DNA from 3 places in the Arthrobacter sp. 01L42 genome. Region 1 is predicted to be linked to each of the others. Evidence: riboswitches for the same ligand, from Rfam matches in the RefSeq annotation. Region 1 holds a riboswitch; each other region holds the start of a gene.
What was found. Region 1 has a riboswitch for thiamine pyrophosphate ahead of thiC (phosphomethylpyrimidine synthase ThiC). Riboswitches for the same ligand answer to the same signal wherever they lie in the genome.

Region 1 (7,359 bases):
AATTCACTCTCTGACCGGTTGACAGCAACCTTCAAGAATCTGCGTGGCAAGGGCCGCCTGACCGAGGCGGACGTTGACGCCACAGTCCGCGAGATCCGGCGTGCCCTCCTGGACGCCGATGTCGCTGTGCCCGTGGTCCGGGAATTCACCGGCCGTGTGCGCGAGCGTGCCCTCGGCGCCGAGGTCGCCGGGGCGCTGAACCCGAGCCAGCAGATCGTGAAGATCGTCAACGAGGAACTCGTCGAGATCCTCGGCGGCGAGACCCGCCGGATCCGCCTGGCCAAGACCGGACCCACCATCATCATGCTGGCGGGCCTCCAGGGCGCCGGTAAGACCACCCTGGCCGGCAAGCTCGCCAAATGGCTCAAGTCCCAGGGCCACAGCCCCATGCTGGTGGCCTGTGACCTCCAGCGGCCCAACGCCGTCACCCAGCTGCAGGTGGTCGGCCAGCGCGCCGGCGTACCCGTGTTCGCCCCGCACCCGGGCGCCACGTCCACCGAACTGGACCACCCTGCCGGTGACCCCGTCGCCGTCGCCCGTGACGGCGTCGAGGAAGCCAAGCGCACCCTGCACGACGTCGTGATCGTGGACACCGCCGGCCGTCTCGGCGTCGACGCCGAGATGATGGAGCAGGCGCGCCAGATCCGCCGCGCGATCGTCCCGAACGAAGTCCTGTTCGTGATCGACTCCATGATCGGCCAGGACGCCGTCAACACTGCCCTGGCCTTTGACGAGGGCGTCAACTTCACCGGCATCGTGCTCTCCAAGCTCGACGGCGACGCCCGCGGCGGCGCCGCGCTCTCCGTCGCGTCGGTGACCGGCAAGCCGGTCATGTTCGCCTCCACCGGCGAAGGCGTGGACGACTTCGAGCTCTTCCACCCGGACCGCATGGCCTCGCGCATCCTCGACATGGGTGACGTCCTCACCCTGATCGAGCAGGCCGAGAAGTCCTGGGACAAGGATGAAGCCGCCCGGATGGCGAAGAAGTTCGCCGACCAGGAAGACTTCACCCTCGATGACTTCCTCGCCCAGATGCAGCAGATCCGCAACATGGGCTCCATGAAGAAGATGCTCATGATGATGCCGGGTGCGCAGAACATCCGCCAGCAGCTGGAGCAGTTCGACGAGCGCGAGATCGACCGCGTCGAGGCCATTGTCCGCTCGATGACCCCGCACGAGCGCGTGGCTCCGAAGATCATCAACGGCTCCCGCCGGGCCCGTATTGCCCGGGGTTCCGGCGTGCACGTCTCCGAGGTCAACGGACTGCTGGAACGGTTTGCCCAGGCCCAGAAGATGATGAAGAAGATGGCCGCCGGCGGCGGGATGCCCGGCATGCCGGGGATGCCCGGCATGGGCGGCGGGGGCGGAGCCCGCAAGGGAGCCAAGTCCGCGCCCAAGAAGAAGGCCCGCTCCGGCAACCCGGCCAAGGCGGCGCAGGAACTGCGCGACGCCGAGGCCCGGCGTGCCGCCGGCCCCAAGGCGCTGCCCACCGGCGCGTCGTTCGGCCAGCAGGGCGGCGACTTCGATCCGTCCCAGCTGAACCTGCCGAAGGGTTTCGACAAGTTCCTCGGCGGCAGCAAGTAGCCGCAAGTGCTGACGGCCGCCGGCACTGTGTCGCCGGCAGCATCAGCACTGAAGTGCCATAGGGTTAGACAATGTTCAAGCAGCGCGTAGTCTTCGTCCACGGGGACGGCAGCTTCGGCGCCGCCGCGTGGCCAAAACAGCACGGAATGGCGCTGGACTACGACGCCCTGTTCCTGCGGCGGCACGGGTTTGACGCCGTCGCGGAACCGCTCGAATCCAGCTTCGCCGCCGACGCCGCCATCGTGCTCGCCTCGCTGGCAGACGACGGCCGCGGCGAGGCCGGCGGCCATGTCGTGGCCCATTCGCAGGGCGCGATCGCTGCGATGATGGCCGCCGTCGAACGGCCCGACCTCGTCCAGTCGCTGACCCTGGTGGAACCGGCCTGCCTGTCCCTGACCGCGGAGCTCCCGGCCACCGCCGCGCACCGGGCCCTGATGCAGCCGCTCTTCGACGTCCGCCACAACCTCAGCGACGACGACTTCCAGCGAGAGTTCATCCGCCGCGCGTTCGCGGCGGACGCCCCCGGGGCCACGACGCCGGAGGCCCTCCGGGCTGCGCGCCGGCTCCGCCTGCAGGCGCCGCCGTGGGAAGCCCCGCTGCAGATCGTGCCGGGCGTGCCGACCCTGGTCCTGACCGGCGGCTGGGAACCGCTGTATGAGGAAATCGCCGGCTACCTGCGCGAGACCGGCGCCCTGCACCGCACGGCGCCGGGAGGGCACCGGCCCCAGGATTCAGCCGAAGGGGACCGGGCCATCCGCTCCTACATTGCCGAGGTCGGCCGGCACCAGCACGCCCGGGCGTCCTAGGAAGCTGCGGGTTCTCCCACCGAGGGCTGCGGCAGGTAGACCTTGCCGCCCGAGGCGAGGAACTCGTTGCTCTTCGCCCGCATTCCGGCCGCCATCTGCGCTAGGGCCGCCTGCGAATCTGCTGATCCGTATTCGTCCCGGATGTCCTGGCTGATCCGCATGGAGCAGAACTTCGGACCGCACATCGAGCAGAAGTGGGCTGTCTTGGCCGGCTCCGCGGGAAGCGTCTCATCATGGAAGGCCTCGGCCGTGACCGGGTCCAGGGACAGCGCGAACTGGTCCCGCCAGCGGAACTCGAACCTTGCCTTGGACAGGGCATCGTCGCGTTCGTGCGCGCCGGGGTGGCCCTTGGCGAGGTCCGCGGCATGGGCGGCGATCTTGTAAGTGATCACGCCCGTCTTCACATCGTCCTTGTTCGGCAGCCCGAGGTGTTCCTTGGGCGTGACGTAGCAGAGCATGGCGGTGCCGTAGCGGGCGATCTCGGTGGCGCCGATCGCCGAGGTGATGTGGTCATAGCCCGGTGCGATGTCCGTGACGAGCGGCCCGAGTGTGTAAAACGGGGCGCCCTTGCAGAGTTCCTGCTGGCGCTCCACGTTTTCCCGGACGAGGTGGAAGGGCACATGCCCGGGACCCTCCACCATGACTTGCACGTCGAAGTCCCAGGCCCGCTGCGTGAGCTCGGCCAGGGTGTCCAGTTCGGCGAACTGTGCCGCGTCGTTGGCATCCGCCGTCGCGCCCGGCCGCAGTCCGTCGCCCAGGGAGAACGCGACGTCGTAGTGTGCGAAGATCTCGCACAGCTCATCGAAGTGGGTGTACAGGAAGTTCTCCCGGTGGTGCGCCAGGCACCAGCCGGCCATGATGGAACCGCCGCGGGACACGATGCCGGTGACCCGGTTGGCCGTCAGGGGCACATACCGCAGCAGCACGCCGGCGTGGATGGTCATGTAGTCCACGCCCTGCTCGCACTGTTCGATCACGGTGTCCCGGAAGATCTCCCAGGTCAGGGCGTTCGCCTCACCGTTGACCTTCTCCAGCGCCTGGTAGATCGGGACCGTTCCGATGGGGACGGGGGAGTTGCGGATGATCCACTCGCGCGTGGTGTGGATGTCGTCCCCGGTGGAGAGGTCCATGACGGTGTCCGCGCCCCACTGCGTGGCCCACTGGAGTTTGTCGACCTCCTCGGCGATGGAGCTGGTCACGGCGGAGTTGCCGATATTGGCGTTGATTTTCACCAGGAACGACTTGCCGATGATCATCGGCTCGGATTCGGGGTGGTTGACGTTGTTGGGAATGATCGCGCGGCCCGCGGCCACCTCGCTGCGCACCAGCTCCACATCGCAGTTCTCGCGCAGCGCGACGAACCGCATTTCCGGGGTGATGACACCGTCCCGGGCGTAGCGCATCTGCGTGACGGTCCTGCCCTCAGCGGCCCGGCGCGGCACCGGCCGGCCGCCCCGCCACTCGGCCGACGCCGCACCGCGGCGCACCGCCGATTTGCCGTCGTCGAGCAGCTCCCGTTCACGGCCGGCGTAGGGTTCGGTGTCCGCCCTGGCCTCAATCCAGGGGGTGCGGAACGGCTCCAGCCCGCGGACCGGATCGCTGCCCGGTCCGGCAGTGCGGTACACCCGGAACGGCGGGTTCCGGATGCCGCCCGGGGAGGGTTCCAGGGCGATCTCGGTCACCGGCACGCGGATGCCGTGCTCCGGATCCGTGCTGAAGGCCAGCGAGTGGGACTTCAGCGACTGCGTGGTGGCTGCGGACTGAATTTGGACAGGGCTGTGCTGTGTCACTTGGGTGTTCACGGAAAAGCTCACTTCCTTCGCCGGCATTACCCGGACAGGTTCAACGGTCGCAGGCTGCGTCAGCCCGATCTCAGCCCCTGCAGGGGCACCCGTGTGGTCGTAGACGAAACTACCACGCACCTCCGGCCGGCCCTCGAGTGTGACGCGGACGGCGGACCGCGGTGTTAGCGTGGCACGGTGACTCTGCCCAGGGCCGTGCCCCGCATCCGGATGGCGACGCCGGAAGACCTCCCGGCGCTGCCGGTTCTCGAGGCCTCAGCAGACCGCATCCTCGAAGCGGAGCTGGGGAACCAGACGCTCCCGGCTCCGGAGTTGACGGCGCCGGTTGAGCCGCTCTTCATACTTGTCGCCGGAAACCCGCCCGTAGGGTTTGCCCGCGTTGACGAGGTCGGCGGCCAGGCCCATCTGGAACAACTCTCCGTGCAGCCGGACTCCGCCGGGCGGGGGATAGGACGGTCCCTGGTGGAGGCGGCCCTTGATGCGGCCCGGAGCCGTGGCTATTTATCGATGACGCTTTGCACCTTCGCAGGCGTCCCGTTCAATGCGCCGTTTTATGCGAGCTGCGGTTTCGAGGAACTCGCCCAGCCAGGACAGGCGTTGGGCGCCCTGCGGATCCACGAAGCGCAGCTGGGGCTGGACGGTCTTGGCCGGCGGATCGTCATGCGGATTAGGCTTTAGGTCATGACCGGCATCATCGAGTTCAGCGGCCCCATCCTCACCGCGGCGGACCAGGAACGCCGCGGGCTCTGGTCGGTGGGCGGCCTGCTAACCTTCCGCCGTCCGGCCGCCGCGCCCGACCTCGTGCTGGACGGCTGGGTCATGCCCGGCCTCGTGGACGCGCACTGCCACATCGGCCTCGGCCCGGGCGGGGACGTTACCGAGGACACCGCGGAATCCCAGGCCCTGGCGGACCGCGACGCCGGGACACTCCTGGTCCGCGACGCCGGCGCCGTCCACAACACACGCTGGCTCCAGCAGCGCGCGGACCTGCCCCGGATCATCCGCTCGGGCCGGCACCTCGCGAGGGCCCGGCGGTACCTGCCGGGCCTGGCCGTCGAGGTCGAGCCGGAGGATCTCGTCGAGGCCGTGCGGAAGCAAGCCCGCGCGGGCGACGGCTGGGTCAAGCTCGTGGGGGACTGGATCGACCGCGACGCCGGCGACCTCGCCGCCAGTTTTCCCGCCCGGACGGTCAAGGACGCCGTCCGTGCCGCCCACGATGAGGGGGCCCGCGTCACCGCACACTGCTTCGCCGAAGACACCCTGGATGACATGCTCGATGCCGGGATCGACTGCATCGAGCACGCCACCGGGCTGCTGCCGCGGCACCTGCCGCGCTTCCTCGAACAGGGTGTTCCGATCGTGCCCACCCTGATCAACATCGCCACGTTCCCGGACATCGCCGCCCGGGCGGCGGCCAAGTTCCCCCGCTACGCAGCCCACATGCGCTCGCTGTGGGAGCGCCGGGCGGAGCGGATCCTCGAAGCCCACGAGGCCGGGCTGGCGATCTATGCCGGTACCGACGCCGGCAGCGTGATCAGCCATGGCAGGATCGTGGACGAGATCCAGGCCCTGCACGCCGCCGGCCTTTCCGCCGCTGCCGCCCTCAACGCCGCGAGCTGGTCCGCGCGGACCTGGCTCGGCGCGGAGTCCATCGGTGAAGGGGCAAGCGCTGATGTCCTCGTCACGGCCGAAGATCCGCGGAGCAATCCGGCCACGCTCCGCCGGATCCGGCATATCGTGCTGCGTGGGCTGCCGGTAGACCGGGTGCCAGTCCATGTTTTGGAATAAATTGAAGCTTCAAGTAATTTATCTTTATGTAGAGTCGCCGAAGGCCGGTGGCTACAGAATCCACGGAGCATTGCCATGACCGCAGAAGCCAGCACCCAGGACCTCCTTCCTGCCGAACTCACCATGGGCACCGTGATGCTCAAGGTCGGCGACATGAAGCTCATGACCGACTACTACCAGCGCGCCCTCGGCCTGGAGACTGTGGCCGAACAGGACGGCGGGCTCTACCTTGGGCGCCAGCAGAAGCCGCTGGTGCATCTGGCGCCTGCCCCGGGCCTGAATCTACCTTCCCGCGGCGAGGCCGGGCTCTTCCACACCGCCCTCCTCTTCGAGGACCAGCACTCCCTGGCGGCCACCATCGCCACCGCGGCCCAGTACGAGCCCCAGTCCTTCACCGGCAGCGCGGACCACCTCGTCAGCGAGGCGTTCTACTTCAACGACCCCGAAGGCAACGGCATCGAGCTGTACTGGGACCGGCCGCGGGCGGCGTGGTCCTGGGAGGGCAAGAACGTCGTCATGGACAGTCTCGCCCTGCCGCCGCAGCGCTACCTGCAGCAATACCTGACCGAGGAGTCCGTGGCCGGCCAGCGCCAGGCCGCCGCCGGCGTCGGGCACGTCCACCTGCAGGTCGGCGACGTCCAGTCGGCGCATGATTTCTATGTCGGCACGCTCGGCTTCGAAAAGACCGCGGGCTGGCACGGCCAGGCGCTGTTCGTCTCGGCCGGCGGCTACCACCACCACATGGCCATGAACGTCTGGAACAGCCGCGGCGCGGGCCCCCGGCGCGACACGCTGGGCCTGGGTGAAGTCCTCATCGAGGTGCCCTCCGGCGACGACGTCGCGGCCCTGGCCGACCGGCTCAAGGTTGCCGGCGTCGAATCCCACCACACCGGCGCCGAGCTGCGCTTCGAGGATCCGTGGCGCAACCGGATCCGCGTCGCCGTGCGCTAGAAGTTCTCCCCAGGCACGCTGGTCGCTGGACATGTCCAGCGCGCACAGCTCCCCCCGGACATGTCCACTCTTCGCCGGCGGGAACGCTGGGCATGTCCACTGCTCGCGGCCGGGAATGGACATAGTGGCCATATGTCCAGTGCTCAGGGTCAGGGGAGGGCATGCCCATCGGGCCTTGGTCGGGTTCCCGGGCCAGCGAGGGACATGTCCACTCTTCGCCAGCAGGACACATGGGACATGTCCACTGTTCCCAGGCAGGACGTCGGAGCATGCCCATTGCTCGCAGCCGGGAATGGACATAGTTGCCATATGTCCAGTGCTCAGGGCCAGGGGAGGGCATGCCCATCGGGCGGGGCGGGGCCGTGCTGAAGCGGCTAGGCTGAAGCGACGCCGAAAACAGCGGTCTGCGGACCGCCGAACCCTAAGGA
Region 2 (7,359 bases), on a different contig from region 1:
TCGTTCGTGTAGGCGAAGACCTTGAAGCCTCGGGCCACGAGCTGTTCGGTTGCGTCCACGAGTTCGACGGCGTCCGGCAGCAGTGTGTGCTCGTCGGCAATGACTTCGAGCTTGACCCAGTCCGTTTCCAGGGCCTCCCGCGCCAGCTCGGCGGTAAGGACGGCGTCCTTGGCGGTGAAGCAGCCTGCCGTGTTGGGCAGTACCCGGATCTGATGGTCCTCGAGCAGCTGGAACAGCGAGCCCGTCTCCGCCGGCGAATAGCGGCGTATCGCCACCGTGGTCAGCTCCGTCCCGGACGCCACCAGCGCCGCCCCGAGCCCGTCCAGGCTCGGCGCACCGCCGGTTCCCATGATGAGGCGGGAGCCGAGCCTTACGCCGTCGACCACGAACGGATCGGCCACCGCACCGGTCATGGGGACGGCCTGTGCTCCTGCGAACGTCGTCTCGTTCATGCTGGTCATCCTCCTTGGACTGCCGTGACAAGTTCGACGTCGTCGCCGTCGGCGAGCGCCGTGGCGTGCCACTGGCTGCGCGGCACCACTTCGGCGTTGCGGGCGACGGCGACACCGAGCTTCCGCCCGTCGGCGGCGCGGCCGTCGGGGCCGATGCTCCGGCCAGTGAGCTGGCTGACGAGTGCGGAGACGGAGGCGCCGTCGGCGACGCTCTGATCCGTTCCGTTAAGTCGGATGTTCATGCTGCTTCCTTCTTAGGGCTGTCCCCGGACGTAACCGGGATGCGGGAAAAACGGTCGGGGCGGAACCCGGCCCAGCGCGGGTCCGGCGTGAAATCCATGAGTTGCCGGCACACGGCGGCAGCGGCGGGGGTCAGCAGGACGCCGTGCCGGAAGAATCCTGTGGCGATAATGAGTCCCGGGACGTCGCCGCCGTCCGCTTGTGCGACCCGCCCCAGCAGCGGGGCATTGTCCGGGGTTCCGGGCCGCGCCCGCGCCGTGGCTTCCAAAAGCTCCAGCTCGGCGACCGCAGGCACCAGCTGCTGGGCATCCCGCAGCAGCTGGTAAATGCCGCCGGCGGAAACTGCGTGCGGATCCGACGGTCCATCCTCCCGCTGGGTGGCCCCGATCACCACGGTGCCGTCCTGGCGGGGGACGATGTACACCGGGATGCCGCGCACCATGCCCCGCACGGTGGCCGTGAGCAGCGGTTGCAGATGCGGAGGCACGCGGAGCCGGAGGATGTCGCCGTAGACGGGCCGCAGCGGCAGCGCCAGCCCGGCCGGTAGCTCCTCGAGCGCGGCGGCGCCGAGCCCGTTGGCGACCACGGTCTCGGCAGCCCGCACGGTACCGCCGCCGGCCAACCGCACACCCGCCACCTGTCCGTCCTGCCACAGCAGTCCTGCCGCGCGCCGCCGGACGAAGCTGCCGCCTTCCGCACCGAGCACGCCGGCGAGCCGGGTGATCAGCAGGCGGGGGTCCACCTGGTGGTCGGCCGGGATGTCGAAGGCACACGAGATGCCGGGACTCAGGAGGGGCTCCCGGGTGCGCGCCTCGCGCACTGTCAGTGGCTCCACGGCCAGGCCGCATGCCTTCTGGACTTCCCTCAAGTCCGCGAGGGCGCGCCGGTCCGCCGCGTCGGCCCCCACCGCCAGGGTCGGCGTCGTTAAGTAGCCGGTACCCGCCGGGGAATCCGCGCCGGCGGCACCGGCGTCGAGAGCCGCAGCGAATCCTGGCCACAACCGGGAGGCCTCAAGCATCAGTTCCAGGAGCTGTTCCTCCTGGTAGTGCAGTTCACTCACGGGGGCCAGCATGCCGGCCGCGGCCCAGCTGGCTCCGCTGCCGGGAGCATCATCGATCAGGACCACGGATCGGCCCGAGCGGATGGCCTCGAACGCGATGCCATGGCCGATCACCCCGCCGCCGATCACGGCCACGTCGGCAGTCGTATCCCCCGCGGTGATTCCCTCTGCGGTACCGGGCCCTGTGTCACAAACCTGGGCGGCGGCGTCATTTGCGGCTCCGGCTGCACGGCCTGCTCGTGTGCCCATGAAAAATTCCTTCCCTACGCCGGTACTAGCCGGATCAGGTCAAGCGGTCGGCTCTGACGCCCTCTCAGCCGGGCAGCGGCGACATGGCTGCTGCGGGCTCCCGCGGTATGCGCCCAGTTTAGAGGAACTAGGCTGGTCCCATGAGCCAGGACCCTCTCCACACCACCGCCCGCCTCTATCTCTGCACCGACGCCCGCAGGGACCGCGGCGACTTCGAGGACTTTGTGGACGCCGCCTTCGCCGGCGGCGTGGACATCATCCAGTTGCGCGACAAGTCGCTCGAGGCCTCCGAGGAGCTGGAACTGCTGGAGGTCCTGCACACCGCGGCGCAGCGCCACGGGCGGCTGTGGGCCGTCAATGACCGGGCGGACATCGCCTCCCTGTCCGGGGCTCCGGTGTTCCATGTCGGTCAGAAGGACATTTCGCTCGACGCCGCCCGCGGCTTTCTCGGCAAGGATGCCGTGATCGGCCTGTCCACCCACAGCCCGAAGCAGGTGGACGCCGCCATCGCTGCCGCGCCAGGCCGCAAAGGGCTCGATTATTTCTGTGTGGGCCCCGTGTGGGCGACGCCCACCAAGCCCGGACGCGCCGCCGTCGGCCTCGATCTGGTGCGCTACGCCGCCCAGGCGATCGGCGGGGCGGACGCGGAGGGAACCGGCAAGGTCGACGAAAGCGTGCTGCCGTGGTTCGCGATCGGCGGGATCGACCTCAGTAACGTGGAGCAGGTAGTCGATGCCGGTGCCCGGCGGATCGTCGTGGTCCGGGCGATCACCGACGCCACTGATCCGGCCCACGCCGCCGGAGCCTTGCTGGCGGCGCTGGACGCCGCCGCATCCTAAGCAGGTCCCCAGCCCGTAATGCCGGCCGGCACTGAAACTATCCGGCGAGACCCAGCTCCGTCATCCGGCGCGCGTGATTCGCTGCAAGTTCGGCCGCCAGGCCATTGACCAGCGCCCGGGCGCCGGCGTCGTCCAGCCCCGACAGTCCGCCGAGGAACGCGTGCTCAGCGCTGACACGCTGGGCGTGGTTCAGTACTTCCCCCAGCAGACGCCTGGCCCACAACGCCAGGCGCGACGCCAGCCGGGGGTCATCGGCCAGGGCCGCCTTGATGCGCGCCTGCAGCACGGCCGTGGACTCACCGGTGGAGCGGACCTGCCCGATCAACTCACGGGTCGCGGCGTCGACGTACCGGCCCACGACGCCGTAAAAGTCCGCGGCGACCGTGTCGATCACGTAGGCCTTCATGAGGGCCTCGTACCAGTCCGACGGGCGCGTGCGTTCGTGGAAGTGGTCCACCGAGGGCTGGAACGGCAGCATGGCGGCCTCCGTATCCAGGCCCATGTGTTCGAGCCGGATTCGGACGAGTTCGTAATGCTGGAACTCGACCACCGCCATCCTGCCCAGCAACGCACGGTCATGCAGCGTGGGCGAATACCGGGCACTCGAGGACAGCCGCTCGAAGGCGGAAAGCTCGCCGTACGCCAAGACTCCCAGCAGGTCGGCAAGGAAGCTGTTGTAGAGGGCAGGATCGTCCGCAGTTGCGCTCATCATCCAAGACTAATAGCGGAAATCGGGCTACCCTGATTTTCGTGTCACATCATCGCCTGACCCCCAGTGTCCACGAGCAGCAGAACCAGCTTGCCGGGGCACTCAAGGCGTTGCGCACCACGCTGGAACTGCCCGGCCCGTTCCCCGAGGATGTGCTGCGCGACGCGGAGGCGGCGGTGGCCGAGCACAAGCTCCCGGACCTTGACCTCACGCACGTCGAGTTCGTGACTATCGATCCGGCATCGTCCACCGACCTGGACCAGGCCCTGTTTATCGAACGGAGCAACGGCGGCTACAAGGTCTTCTACGCCATCGCCGACGTCCCCTCCTTTGTCGCCCCGGGCGGGGCGCTGGACGCCGAGACCCGACGCCGCGGCCAGACCTTCTACACCCCGGACGGCCGGATTCCGCTGCATCCGGAGATTATCAGCGAGGCCGCCGGCAGTCTGCTCGCCGGGCAGCTGTGCGCGGCGTTCGTCTGGGAGTTCGAGCTCGACGCCGCGGCAGAGGTCGCCTCGGTCCTCGTGCGCCGGGCACAGGTCCGCAGCCGCGCGAAGCTCAACTACAAAGGCGTCCAGGCCCAGCTCGACGCCGGCACCGCGGCGCCCGTGCTGCAGCTGCTGAAAGAAGTAGGCCTCAAACGGGTGGAACTGGAACGACTGCGCGGCGGCGCGAGCCTGAACATGCCGGAACAGGAGATCCAGCAACTGCCCGACGGCGGCTACCGGATCGTAGCGGCCCCGCCGCTGCCGGTGGAGGACTGGAACGCCCAGATTTCACTCATGACCGGGATGGCCGCCGCGGCGCTCATGCTCCAGGGCAAAGTCGGCATCCTGCGCACCATGCCCGCCCCGGACGAGGCATCACTGCGCCACTTCCACCGGCAGACCCACGCCCTCGGCAAGCCCTGGGACGGGGAAATGCGCTACGGCGAGTACCTGCGGACCCTTGACCCGACGGACCCCCGGCAGCTGGCCATTGTGCATTCGGCCGGGATGCTCTTCCGCGGTGCCGGATACACACCCTTCGACGGCACAGTGCCCAACGCCGCCGTCCAGTCCGCCATCGGCGCGGCCTACGCCCATTCCACGGCACCGCTGCGGCGGCTGGTCGACCGCTTCGTGCTGGTAATCTGCGAGGCCCTGAGCAACGGCACCGAAGTTCCTGCCTGGGCCAGGGCCGCGCTGCCCTCCCTCCCGGCGATCATGGCTACCTCGGACCAGTTGGCGGCAAAACTGGAGCGGCTGGCGCTGGACACCGTTGAGGCGGCCCTGCTCGTCAACCACGTCGGCCAGGAATTCGACGCTGTCGTCATCTCCGGTCCCAAGCCGGCCAAGGGCACCAACGGCACCAGCAACGGCAACGGCGGGAAGACCAACGGCAACGGAAACGGCCCGTCCGGGATCGTCCAGATCGCCGAGCCCGCCGTGACCGCACGCTGCCCCGGCGAGCTGGAACCGGGCACCAAAGTCCGGGTCCGGGTGGTGTCCTCGGACATCGTCACGCGGGAAATCCAGTTGGAGCTCGTGGGCTGACGGCCGGCTATCGGTCCGTTGACGGCCCGCTGGCCGTCCTCACGCCGTCCCCACGCCGTCGCCAGCCAGCGCTCCCGGCCGCCCTCCCGGTCACTTCCCGAGGCGCAATCACCCGCCCAGTCGAGGATCCACGCCTTGTACAGCTAGACTGAAGAGGTAGAAATGGATGCCCGGTCGTTGATTTCCATGATTTTCGAATTCAACAAGCCCGCCCCTACGCGATCTTGAGATACACCCGCTGGTCCCCAGTGCCAGCATTTAGATAGCCCGCGATCGGCTTCCACTGGAATTGCTTGCGCGCCTGAGCGTGCTCCGGAACGGCCACCACGGCCGGCCCCGTTGAGCAAGCAGCGCAGCCCAAAATGAATAAGGAAACTCCCCTGTGAGTGAATTGCACACGCACCAGCTTCTGACCGATGAGTCCGGCACGGAGACCATCGAGCCCGAAGAGACCATCATCTCGGACGAAAAGCCGCACGAGATTGCCGAGAAGACCTTTGCCGACTTCAATGTCCGTGCCGACATCGTGGAGTCCCTGGCCGACGCCGGCATCACCCACCCCTTCCCGATCCAGGCCATGACCCTGCCGGTCGCACTGGCAGGGCATGACATCATCGGCCAGGCCAAGACCGGTACTGGCAAGACCCTCGGCTTCGGCATCCCGGCGCTGCAGCGCGTCGTCGGCCGCGACGACGCCGGCTTCGACAAACTGGCCGTTCCCGGCGCCCCGCAGGCCCTGGTGATCGTGCCTACCCGCGAGCTCGCCGTCCAGGTAGCCAAAGACCTCGAAAACGCCGCCAAGAAGCGCAACGCCCGCATCGCCACCATCTACGGTGGCCGCGCTTACGAGCCGCAGGTCGAGGCGCTGCAGAACGGCGTCGAGGTTGTCGTCGGTACCCCCGGCCGCCTGATCGACCTCTTCAAGCAGAAGCACCTGAGCCTGAAGAACGTCAAGATCGTTATCCTCGACGAAGCCGACGAGATGCTGGACCTCGGGTTCCTGCCGGACGTCGAGACCCTGATCGCCGGCACGCCCGCGGTCCGCCAGACGCTCCTGTTCTCCGCCACCATGCCCGGCCCGGTCATCGCCATGGCCCGCCGCTACATGACCCAGCCGACACACATCCGCGCGGCGGACCCGGACGACGAGGGCCTGACCAAGCGCGATATCCGCCAGCTGATCTACCGTGCCCACAGCATGGACAAGGTGGAAGTGGTGGCCCGCATCCTGCAGGCCCGCGGACGCGGCCGGACCATCATCTTCACCAAGACCAAGCGCACCGCCGCGAAGGTGGCCGAGGAACTGGTGGACCGCGGTTTTGCTGCGGCCGCCATCCACGGTGACCTCGGGCAGGGCGCCCGCGAACAGGCGCTGCGCGCCTTCCGCAACAACAAGGTGGACGTCCTCGTTGCCACCGACGTCGCCGCCCGCGGCATCGACGTCGACGACGTCACCCACGTGATCAACTACCAGTGCGTCGAAGACGAGAAGATCTACCTGCACCGCGTGGGCCGCACCGGCCGTGCCGGCAACAAGGGCACCGCCGTGACCTTTGTCGACTGGGACGACATGCCGCGCTGGGGGCTCATCAACAAGGCCCTCGGCCTGAGCTACCCCGAGCCCGTGGAAACCTACTCGTCCTCGCCCCACCTGTTCGAGGAACTCGACATCCCCGCAGGCACCAAGGGCCGGCTGCCGCGCGACAAGCGTGTGCTGGCCGGGGTCGACGCGGAGGTCCTCGAAGACCTCGGCGAGACCGGCAAGAAGAACTCGCGCACCAGCGCAAAGGACGGCGGAAGGGACGGCAGCCGCACGAGCAGCCGTGACGGCGCCCGTGAAGGCAGCCGCACGAGCAGCCGTGACGGCGCCCGCGAGGGCAGCCGGACCGGCGGACGTGACTCGCGCCGCAGCGGCACCGAAGCCGGCGGACGCTCCGGCGACCGCCGTCGCCGTCCCGCCGAGGCCGATGCCGCCACGGCGTCCACTGCGAACGGACAGGGACCGGAAGCTGCTGCCGCCGCGCCGGCGAAGGCCCCCACCGAGGTGGACCGGGCGACCCGTGCCCGGCGCCGGACCCGCACCCGCCGCCGCAACGGCGAGGTAGTGGCCGGCGGCGACGCACAGCCGAGCGGCGCCGAGGCCTAATCCCCTCCATGACTGACACCGTCTGGGCGCCGGACGGCAGCAACCTGGTGGTTCACGCGGACAACGCGGAATACCTCCCCACGCTGCCGGACGGCGCCTTCACACTGATTTACGTGGACCCGCCCTTCA
Region 3 (7,359 bases), on a different contig from region 1:
CCCGCGCGGCGCACCCGGACCCGGAAAGCTGTAGCAGCCCCGGAACCGTTGCCTGCCTTCGCCGGCGACGCCGAAGCCGGCGCACCTGCCGCGGCAGAGGCCCCCGCAGCAGCTGGCACTGACGCAGCTGCCGCCGCAGAAGCCCCCGCACAAACGGCCGCAGAGACGGTTGCGGAAAAGCCGGTCCGGCGCCGCGCCAGCCGTGCCAAGGCCGCCCCGAAGACCGAAGACGCACCCGCAGCAACGCTCCCGGCCGAAGAGGCCCCCGCGGCGGAAGCACCCACCGCGGAAACCGCCGCAGCCCAGCCTGAAGAGCCGGAAGCCCGCCCCGAGGAAAGCCCGGCCGCGTCGCTGTTCATGGAACCGGGTGCCCTCACTTCCGTCATCTTCCAGGCCCCGGACCTGAGCACTGTGGTGCGTCCGGCCCCCGTTGCCGCCGCAGCAGCTGAGCCCGAGGACGAGGAAGGCGACGAGGACGAGGACGCCGGCAACCGCCGTCGGCGCCGCAGCCGCGGCCGGCGCGGCCGCACCCGCACCTCTGCCGAGTCCGACACCGAGTCGGAAGGCACCGAAGAAGAGGGCGACGAAGGTTCCGAGGTAATCCTTGAAGACGGTGTGACCTCCCGCCGCCGCCGCCGCCGTCGCCGTGGAGACCAGGACCTCGAGCTGACCGGCGGGGAAGGCGACGATCCGCCCAACACGGTGACCCGCGTCCGTGCGCCGCGTGCCATGGCCGAGGCGCCGGTGAACAACCGCGTCACATCCGTCAAGGGCTCCACCCGCCTGGAAGCCAAGAAGCAGCGCCGCCGCGAATCCCGCGACACCGGCCGCCGCCGTACCGTCATCACCGAGGCCGAGTTCCTGGCCCGCCGCGAGTCCGTGGACCGCCAGATGATCGTCCGCCAGCGCGACGACAGAATCCAGATCGGTGTCCTTGAAGACGGCGTCCTGGCCGAGCACTTCGTGTCCAAGACCCAGCAGGACTCCCTGATCGGCAACGTCTACCTGGGCAAGGTCCAGAACGTGCTGCCCTCCATGGAAGCCGCTTTCGTGGACATCGGCCGCGGCCGCAACGCCGTGCTCTACGCCGGTGAAGTGAACTGGGAGTCCGTCAACCTCGAGGGCAAGCAGCGCCGCATCGAGAACGCGCTAAAGTCCGGCGACTCCGTGCTGGTCCAGGTCACCAAGGACCCGGTCGGCCACAAGGGCGCCCGTCTCACCAGCCAGATCTCACTGCCCGGCCGGTACCTCGTGTACGTGCCCGGCGGTTCCATGACCGGCATCTCCCGCAAGCTGCCCGACGTCGAACGCAACCGCCTCAAGCGGATCCTCAAGGACCGCCTGCCCGAGGACGCGGGCGTCATTGTCCGCACCGCGGCCGAGGGAGCTTCCGAGGAAGAGCTGACGCACGACATCAACCGCCTCCGCGCGCAGTGGGAAGGCATCGAGAGCCAGTCGACGTCCACCAAGATCCTCGCCCCCGAGCTGCTCTACGGCGAACCTGACCTGACCATCAAGGTGGTCCGGGACGTCTTCAACGAGGACTTCTCCAAGCTGATCGTCTCCGGCGAGGAAGCCTGGGACACCATCGAGGCCTACGTCACCTACGTCGCGCCGGACCTCGTGGGCCGGCTCGAGAAGTGGACCAAGGACACGGACATCTTCGCGGCCGGGCGCATCGACGAGCAGATCCACAAGGCCCTGGACCGGAAGGTCTTCCTGCCCTCGGGCGGTTCGCTCGTGATCGACCGCACCGAAGCCATGACCGTGGTGGACGTTAACACCGGCAAATTCACCGGCTCCGGCGGCAACCTCGAGGAAACCGTCACCAAGAACAACCTGGAAGCGGCCGAGGAAGTCGTCCGGCAGCTGCGCCTGCGCGACATTGGCGGCATCATCGTGATCGACTTCATCGACATGGTGCTCGAATCCAACCGCGACCTCGTGCTGCGCCGCATGGTGGAGTGCCTGGGCCGGGACCGGACCAAGCACCAGGTGGCCGAGGTGACCTCGCTGGGCCTCGTGCAGATGACCCGCAAGCGGATGGGCACCGGGCTGCTGGAAGTCTTCGGCGAACAGTGCGAAACATGTGCGGGCCGCGGCATCGTCACCCACGACGAGCCGGTGGAGCACCGCCGCGCCAACACGGTCGCCGCGGAGCACTATGTGCCGCGCACCGAGGCGCAGCCTGCTGCCCGCCCGGAACGCAAGAGCCGTCGCCGCGGCCGGGGAGGCCAGGGCGGAGAGACCGCGCCGGCCGCACCCGCGCCCGTCCACGCCGAACCCACCGAGGCCGAACGCCACGCCAAGGCCGAGGCCACCCGTGCCGCGCTGGCCAACATCGCTGCCGCAGCGCACGCCGCGCACCTGCACGACGGGGAGGCAGCCGCAGCCAGCGACGCCGGGGCCCGCCAGGCCGCCGTCGACGCCGTCACGCAGCTCGCAGCCGCCGACGAGGCAGCCGGCCGCCCCGCAACGGTGCTGACGTTTGGCGGCGAGCAGGTGGCCCTGCCCTTCGTCGAGCACGCGGAGGACGCGCCGTCACCGGCCCTGACCCTGGACCTGCTGACCGAGGCCTTCGCAAACCTGGGCGAAGCCGAGGCCGGCAAGCCGGACCAGGCCGCCGGCCTGGCGGCCGGTCAGGCAGCAGCTGTTGCCGCACCGGAAGCCACGGCGCCCGAGGCGCCGTCGGCCGTCCGCGCTGCGGAGGCGCCGGCGTCACGCACAGCTGACACCACGACGCTGCGCGGCCGCCGCGGGCGCCGCAACCGGAGTGCCAGCCGCGCCCAGGGCGCAGCCAACGAAACCTCCGTGGAGCACCGCGAGGCAACCCGGCCGGCCGCGGCCGGATCGGTCCACGAGGCCAAGGCTCCCGCTGCGGCCGGGCCTGCGTCCATCCCGGCCGGCAACGAGCCGATCATCCTCGGCGTCGGCGTGCCGGCGTCGGAGCTGTAGTCCTCCGCGACTGACCACGTCCCCGTCCGGTCATTATTTCGACAGGTCGGGCCGCGGGTCCGGGTCATGGCAGACGTAACATACGTCCGCCCGGGCCCGGGCCCGCTCGTGCGTTAACGGGTCCTCCGGGTGGCAAGGGCTAGGCTGGAACACTGACACGGGGTGCCGGGCATCGGGCCGGCTGAGATCCAGACCCGTTGAACCTGTCCGGTTAGCACCGGCGAAGGGATGTCTTCCTTGTCCGCGAAATCGAATCCGTCCGAGTTCCTCCCGCCCAATTTTCTGCACAACGAGTCTCTGCCGGCCCCGCCGCGCATTCCCCGCGTGCTGGCCATCGCCGGCTCCGATCCCTCCGGCGGGGCCGGAATCCAGGCCGACCTGAAGAGCATCGCGGCGAACGGCGGCTACGGCATGGCCGCCATCACCGCCCTGACAGCGCAGAACACGCAGGGCGTGCGCGCCGTCCACGTCCCCCCGGCGGCGTTCCTCACGGCGCAGCTGGACGCCATCAGCGACGACATCGGCATCGACGCCGTCAAGATCGGCATGCTCGGTGACGCCGCCGTGATCGACGCCGTCCGCGGCTGGCTGGAAAAGGTGCGCCCCGCCGTCGTGGTCCTGGACCCGGTGATGGTCGCCACCAGTGGTGACCGGCTCCTGCAGGAATCGGCCGAGGCCGCCCTGCAGGCCCTCCTGCCGCTGGCGGACCTCATCACGCCCAACCTCGCCGAACTCGCCATCCTGCTCAAGGAACCCGTCGCTGCCGACTGGTCCGAGGCCCTGGCGCAGGGCAAGCGGCTGGCCGCCCTGACCGGCACCACCGTCCTGGTTAAGGGCGGACACCTCCAGGGCGCCGAGCCGGGGGACGGGTATGCCCACGACGCCGATGCCCACGACGTCGACGGCACCGGCGCCGGCACCGGCTGCCCGGATGCGCTGGTCAACACCGGCGGCCTGCTCGGCCAGGAAACGGTGGTGGTGCCGGGGGAGCGGATCGCGACGCGCAACAGCCACGGCACCGGCTGCTCCCTGTCCTCGGCCATGGCCACCGTGCAGGCCCGGGTGGGGGACTGGGAAGCGGCGCTGCGGGAAGTCAAGCCGTGGCTGCTGGGCGCGCTCCGCGAAGCCTCGGCCCTGGACGTCGGCTCCGGCAACGGCCCGGTCCACCACTTCCACCACCTGCAGCACCTCCAGGGCGGGCAGGGTCCGGCGGCGGGGGAGTTCGCCGCAGCCCTGCGCGCAGGAGCCGCGGGCCATCTTGAGGCGATCTACGCCCTGGACTTCGTCCGCGGGCTGGCCGACGGCACCTTGCCCGAGCACGAGTTCGCGTACTACCTCGCCCAGGACGCCATCTACCTCAACGGCTACTCCCGGGTCCTGGCCCGGGCCGCGGCGATTGCCCCCACCGAGGCCGAGCAGCTGTTCTGGGCCCGTTCGGCGCAGACCTGCCTGGAGGTCGAATCCGAGCTGCACCGTTCCTGGCTCAGCACGCGCCTCACGGCCTCCACCCTGGGCCCGGTCACGAAAGCGTATGTGGACCACCTGCTGGCCGCCTCGGTCTCCGGCAGCTATGGCGTCCTCGTGGCGGCGGCGCTGCCCTGCTTCTGGCTCTACGCCGAGGTCGGTTCCACGCTGCACCGGGAGTTCCTGGCCGGTGGCGCCCCCGGGGAGCACCCCTACGCCGGCTGGCTGCGGACCTACGCCGACGAGGACTTCGCCGCCGCGACCCGGCAGGCCATCGCGTACACGGACACGGCGGCCGGGCGGGCATCGGAGAGCGAGCGGCAGGCCATGGCCCTGGCTTTCCGGCAGTCATCGCGCTACGAAGTGGACTTCTTCGACGCGCCGCGGCTGTACGCCTGACGCGAGCTGGTCCGGACTACCGGTACGATGGTGGGGCACGGTTCCGGAAGTCGTTGCGGCAACACAGCTCAAGATGGTCAAGATCCCGGCCAAGAACATTGGCAGGGACTTTGCATCAAGATGTTGTGGCGCCTATCACGGACTACCCGCCGGAACCAGCCTCATTTGCGGCCGAAGACAAAATTAGCGTATTCTAGATCTTCGGTGCTTACGCCAACACTTGGGTTATGACCCTGAGAACGGTCCGCTTGGAATTCCAAATGGATTTGTTCCGGGGATAGCTCATGGGTTCCCCCGGGGAATCCACCGGCGTTGAGGCACAGCGTGAGCCGGTCCAAAGAATTTGGCCCCTGGTTCCGCACGCAAATCTAGTAATAAACGTCGAGAGAAGTGAGTTCCCCAGTGGTGTACGCGATTGTCCGCGCAGGCGGCCGCCAAGAGAAGGTTTCCGTTGGAGACTTCGTTACCCTGAACCGCGTCCCCGGTGGAGCCGGCAGCACCTTTGAGTTGCCCGCACTGCTCCTGGTGGACGGTGACAAAGTCACGTCTGCTGCTGCGGACCTGGCCAAGGTAACGGTTACGGCTGAGATCCTCGAAGACCTCCGTGGTCCGAAGATCGTCATCCAGAAGTTCAAGAACAAGACCGGTTACAAGAAGCGTCAGGGCCACCGTCAGGAACTGACCAAGGTCAAGATCACCGGTATCAAGTAACTCTTCGTTACTGTTCAGGTTCCAGCAGATTCCCCAGAATTTTTGAAGGCAGGCATTTCAAATGGCACATAAAAAAGGCGCGAGTTCCACTCGCAACGGTCGTGACTCCAACGCCCAGTACCTCGGCGTCAAGCGCTTCGGTGGCCAGGTAGTTTCCGCAGGCGAGATCATCGTCCGCCAGCGCGGCACCCACTTCCACCCGGGCGCCGGCGTAGGCCGCGGCGGGGACGACACCCTGTTCGCCCTGACCCCCGGTGCTGTCGAGTTCGGCACCCGCCGTGGTCGCCGCGTTGTGAACATCGTGGCTGCTGCAGCCGCAGAGTAACAATAAGTTCTAAATCGGTGGGGCGGGCCATTAGGTCCGCTCCACCGGTGTTTTAACCGCATTACAATCATCTTGGGCGCCTTTGGGGGTCCGGGGAACAGCACTGAGGAGATCCACGTGGCGAGCTTTGTAGACCGGGTAGTACTGCACGTATCCGGCGGTACCGGCGGTCACGGCTGTGTCTCCGTCCACCGTGAGAAGTTCAAGCCCCTCGGCGGTCCCGACGGCGGCAACGGCGGCAACGGCGGCGACGTCATCCTGCGCGTGGACCCCCAGACCACCACCCTGCTCGACTACCACCACGCGCCCCACCGGCACGCCACCAACGGCGGCCCCGGCATGGGCGACTGGCGCGGCGGCAAAAACGGCGAAACCCTGATCCTTCCGGTGCCGGTGGGCACCGTGGTGAAGTCCAAGTCCGGCGAAGTCATCGCCGACCTCGTGGCCGAAGGCGACGAATACATCGCCGCCGCCGGCGGGATTGGCGGCCTCGGCAACGCCTCCCTGTCCTCCCAGAAGCGCCGCGCGCCCGGCTTCGCGCTGCTCGGCATCGAAGGCGAATCCAGCGACGTCGTCCTGGAACTGAAGTCCATCGCCGACATCGCCCTCGTCGGCTTCCCCTCCGCCGGCAAGTCCAGCCTGATCGCCGCAATGTCCGCCGCCCGGCCCAAGATCGCGGACTATCCCTTCACCACCCTCATCCCCAACCTGGGTGTCGTCCAGGCCGGTGAAGTCCGCTTCACCATTGCCGACGTCCCCGGCCTGATCGAGGGCGCCAGCGAGGGCAAGGGCCTCGGCCACCACTTCCTGCGCCACGTCGAGCGGTGCGCCGCCCTGGTGCACGTGCTGGACTGCGGCACGCTCGAATCGGACCGCGATCCGCTCTCCGACCTCGCCATCATCGAGGCCGAGCTGGAGAAGTATGCCGTCGACATGAGCTACAGCGGGTCCGACGGCGAAGTCGTACCGCTGAACCACCGCCCCCGCCTCGTGGCCCTGAACAAGGTTGACCTGCCGGACGGCAAGGACATGGCCGAGTTCGTCCGCCCGGAGCTCGAATCCCGGGGCTACAAGGTCTTCGAAATCTCGGCGACGAGCCACGAAGGCCTCCGCCAGCTTGGCTTCGCCATGGCCGAAATCGTCAAGGCCGCCCGCGACGCCGTCGCCGCGACCCCGCCGAAGGTACACGCCCCCGTGCTGCGCCCCCGCGCCGTCAACGAGACCGGCTTCACGATCCGCCGCGAGGAAAAGAACCTTGAGCCGCTCTTCCGCGTCCTCGGCGACAAGCCCGTGCGCTGGGTCAAGCAGACAGACTTCACCAACGAGGAAGCGATCGGCTATCTCGCCGACCGCCTGGCCAAGCTCGGCGTCGAAAATGAACTGTTCAAGCAGGGCGCCAAGCCGGGCGACATGGTGGTCATCGGCGAGGACGACGGCGTCGTCTTCGACTGGGAGCCGACCATGATGGCCGGTGCTGAGCTGCTCGCCTCCCCCCGCGGCACCGA

Region 2: it holds a riboswitch for thiamine pyrophosphate, as region 1 does, so the genes downstream of both, thiO (glycine oxidase ThiO) here and thiC (phosphomethylpyrimidine synthase ThiC) in region 1, are expected to answer to the same signal.
Region 3: it holds a riboswitch for thiamine pyrophosphate, as region 1 does, so the genes downstream of both, AC1DN2_RS09510 (bifunctional hydroxymethylpyrimidine kinase/phosphomethylpyrimidine kinase) here and thiC (phosphomethylpyrimidine synthase ThiC) in region 1, are expected to answer to the same signal.

Annotation. Positions count from the first base shown of each region.
Region 1 covers NZ_JBFTSL010000001.1:395,347-402,705, forward strand. The annotation lists gene ffh (signal recognition particle protein) at 1-1,584, shown strand, start outside; gene AC1DN2_RS01670 (alpha/beta fold hydrolase) at 1,656-2,390, shown strand; gene thiC (phosphomethylpyrimidine synthase ThiC) at 2,387-4,192, opposite strand; TPP riboswitch at 4,188-4,295, opposite strand; gene AC1DN2_RS01680 (GNAT family N-acetyltransferase) at 4,370-4,870, shown strand; gene AC1DN2_RS01685 (amidohydrolase family protein) at 4,874-5,980, shown strand; gene AC1DN2_RS01690 (VOC family protein) at 6,056-6,931, shown strand.
Region 2 covers NZ_JBFTSL010000010.1:143,800-151,158, reverse strand. The annotation lists gene AC1DN2_RS11120 (thiazole synthase) at 1-452, opposite strand, end outside; gene thiS (sulfur carrier protein ThiS) at 458-694, opposite strand; gene thiO (glycine oxidase ThiO) at 691-2,001, opposite strand; TPP riboswitch at 1,995-2,115, opposite strand; gene thiE (thiamine phosphate synthase) at 2,142-2,840, shown strand; gene AC1DN2_RS11100 (ferritin-like fold-containing protein) at 2,878-3,552, opposite strand; gene AC1DN2_RS11095 (RNB domain-containing ribonuclease) at 3,591-5,084, shown strand; gene AC1DN2_RS11090 (DEAD/DEAH box helicase) at 5,467-7,230, shown strand; gene AC1DN2_RS11085 (DNA-methyltransferase) at 7,239-7,359, shown strand, end outside.
Region 3 covers NZ_JBFTSL010000008.1:159,730-167,088, reverse strand. The annotation lists gene AC1DN2_RS09515 (Rne/Rng family ribonuclease) at 1-2,955, shown strand, start outside; TPP riboswitch at 3,104-3,201, shown strand; gene AC1DN2_RS09510 (bifunctional hydroxymethylpyrimidine kinase/phosphomethylpyrimidine kinase) at 3,271-4,818, shown strand; gene rplU (50S ribosomal protein L21) at 5,221-5,529, shown strand; gene rpmA (50S ribosomal protein L27) at 5,591-5,854, shown strand; gene obgE (GTPase ObgE) at 5,972-7,359, shown strand, end outside.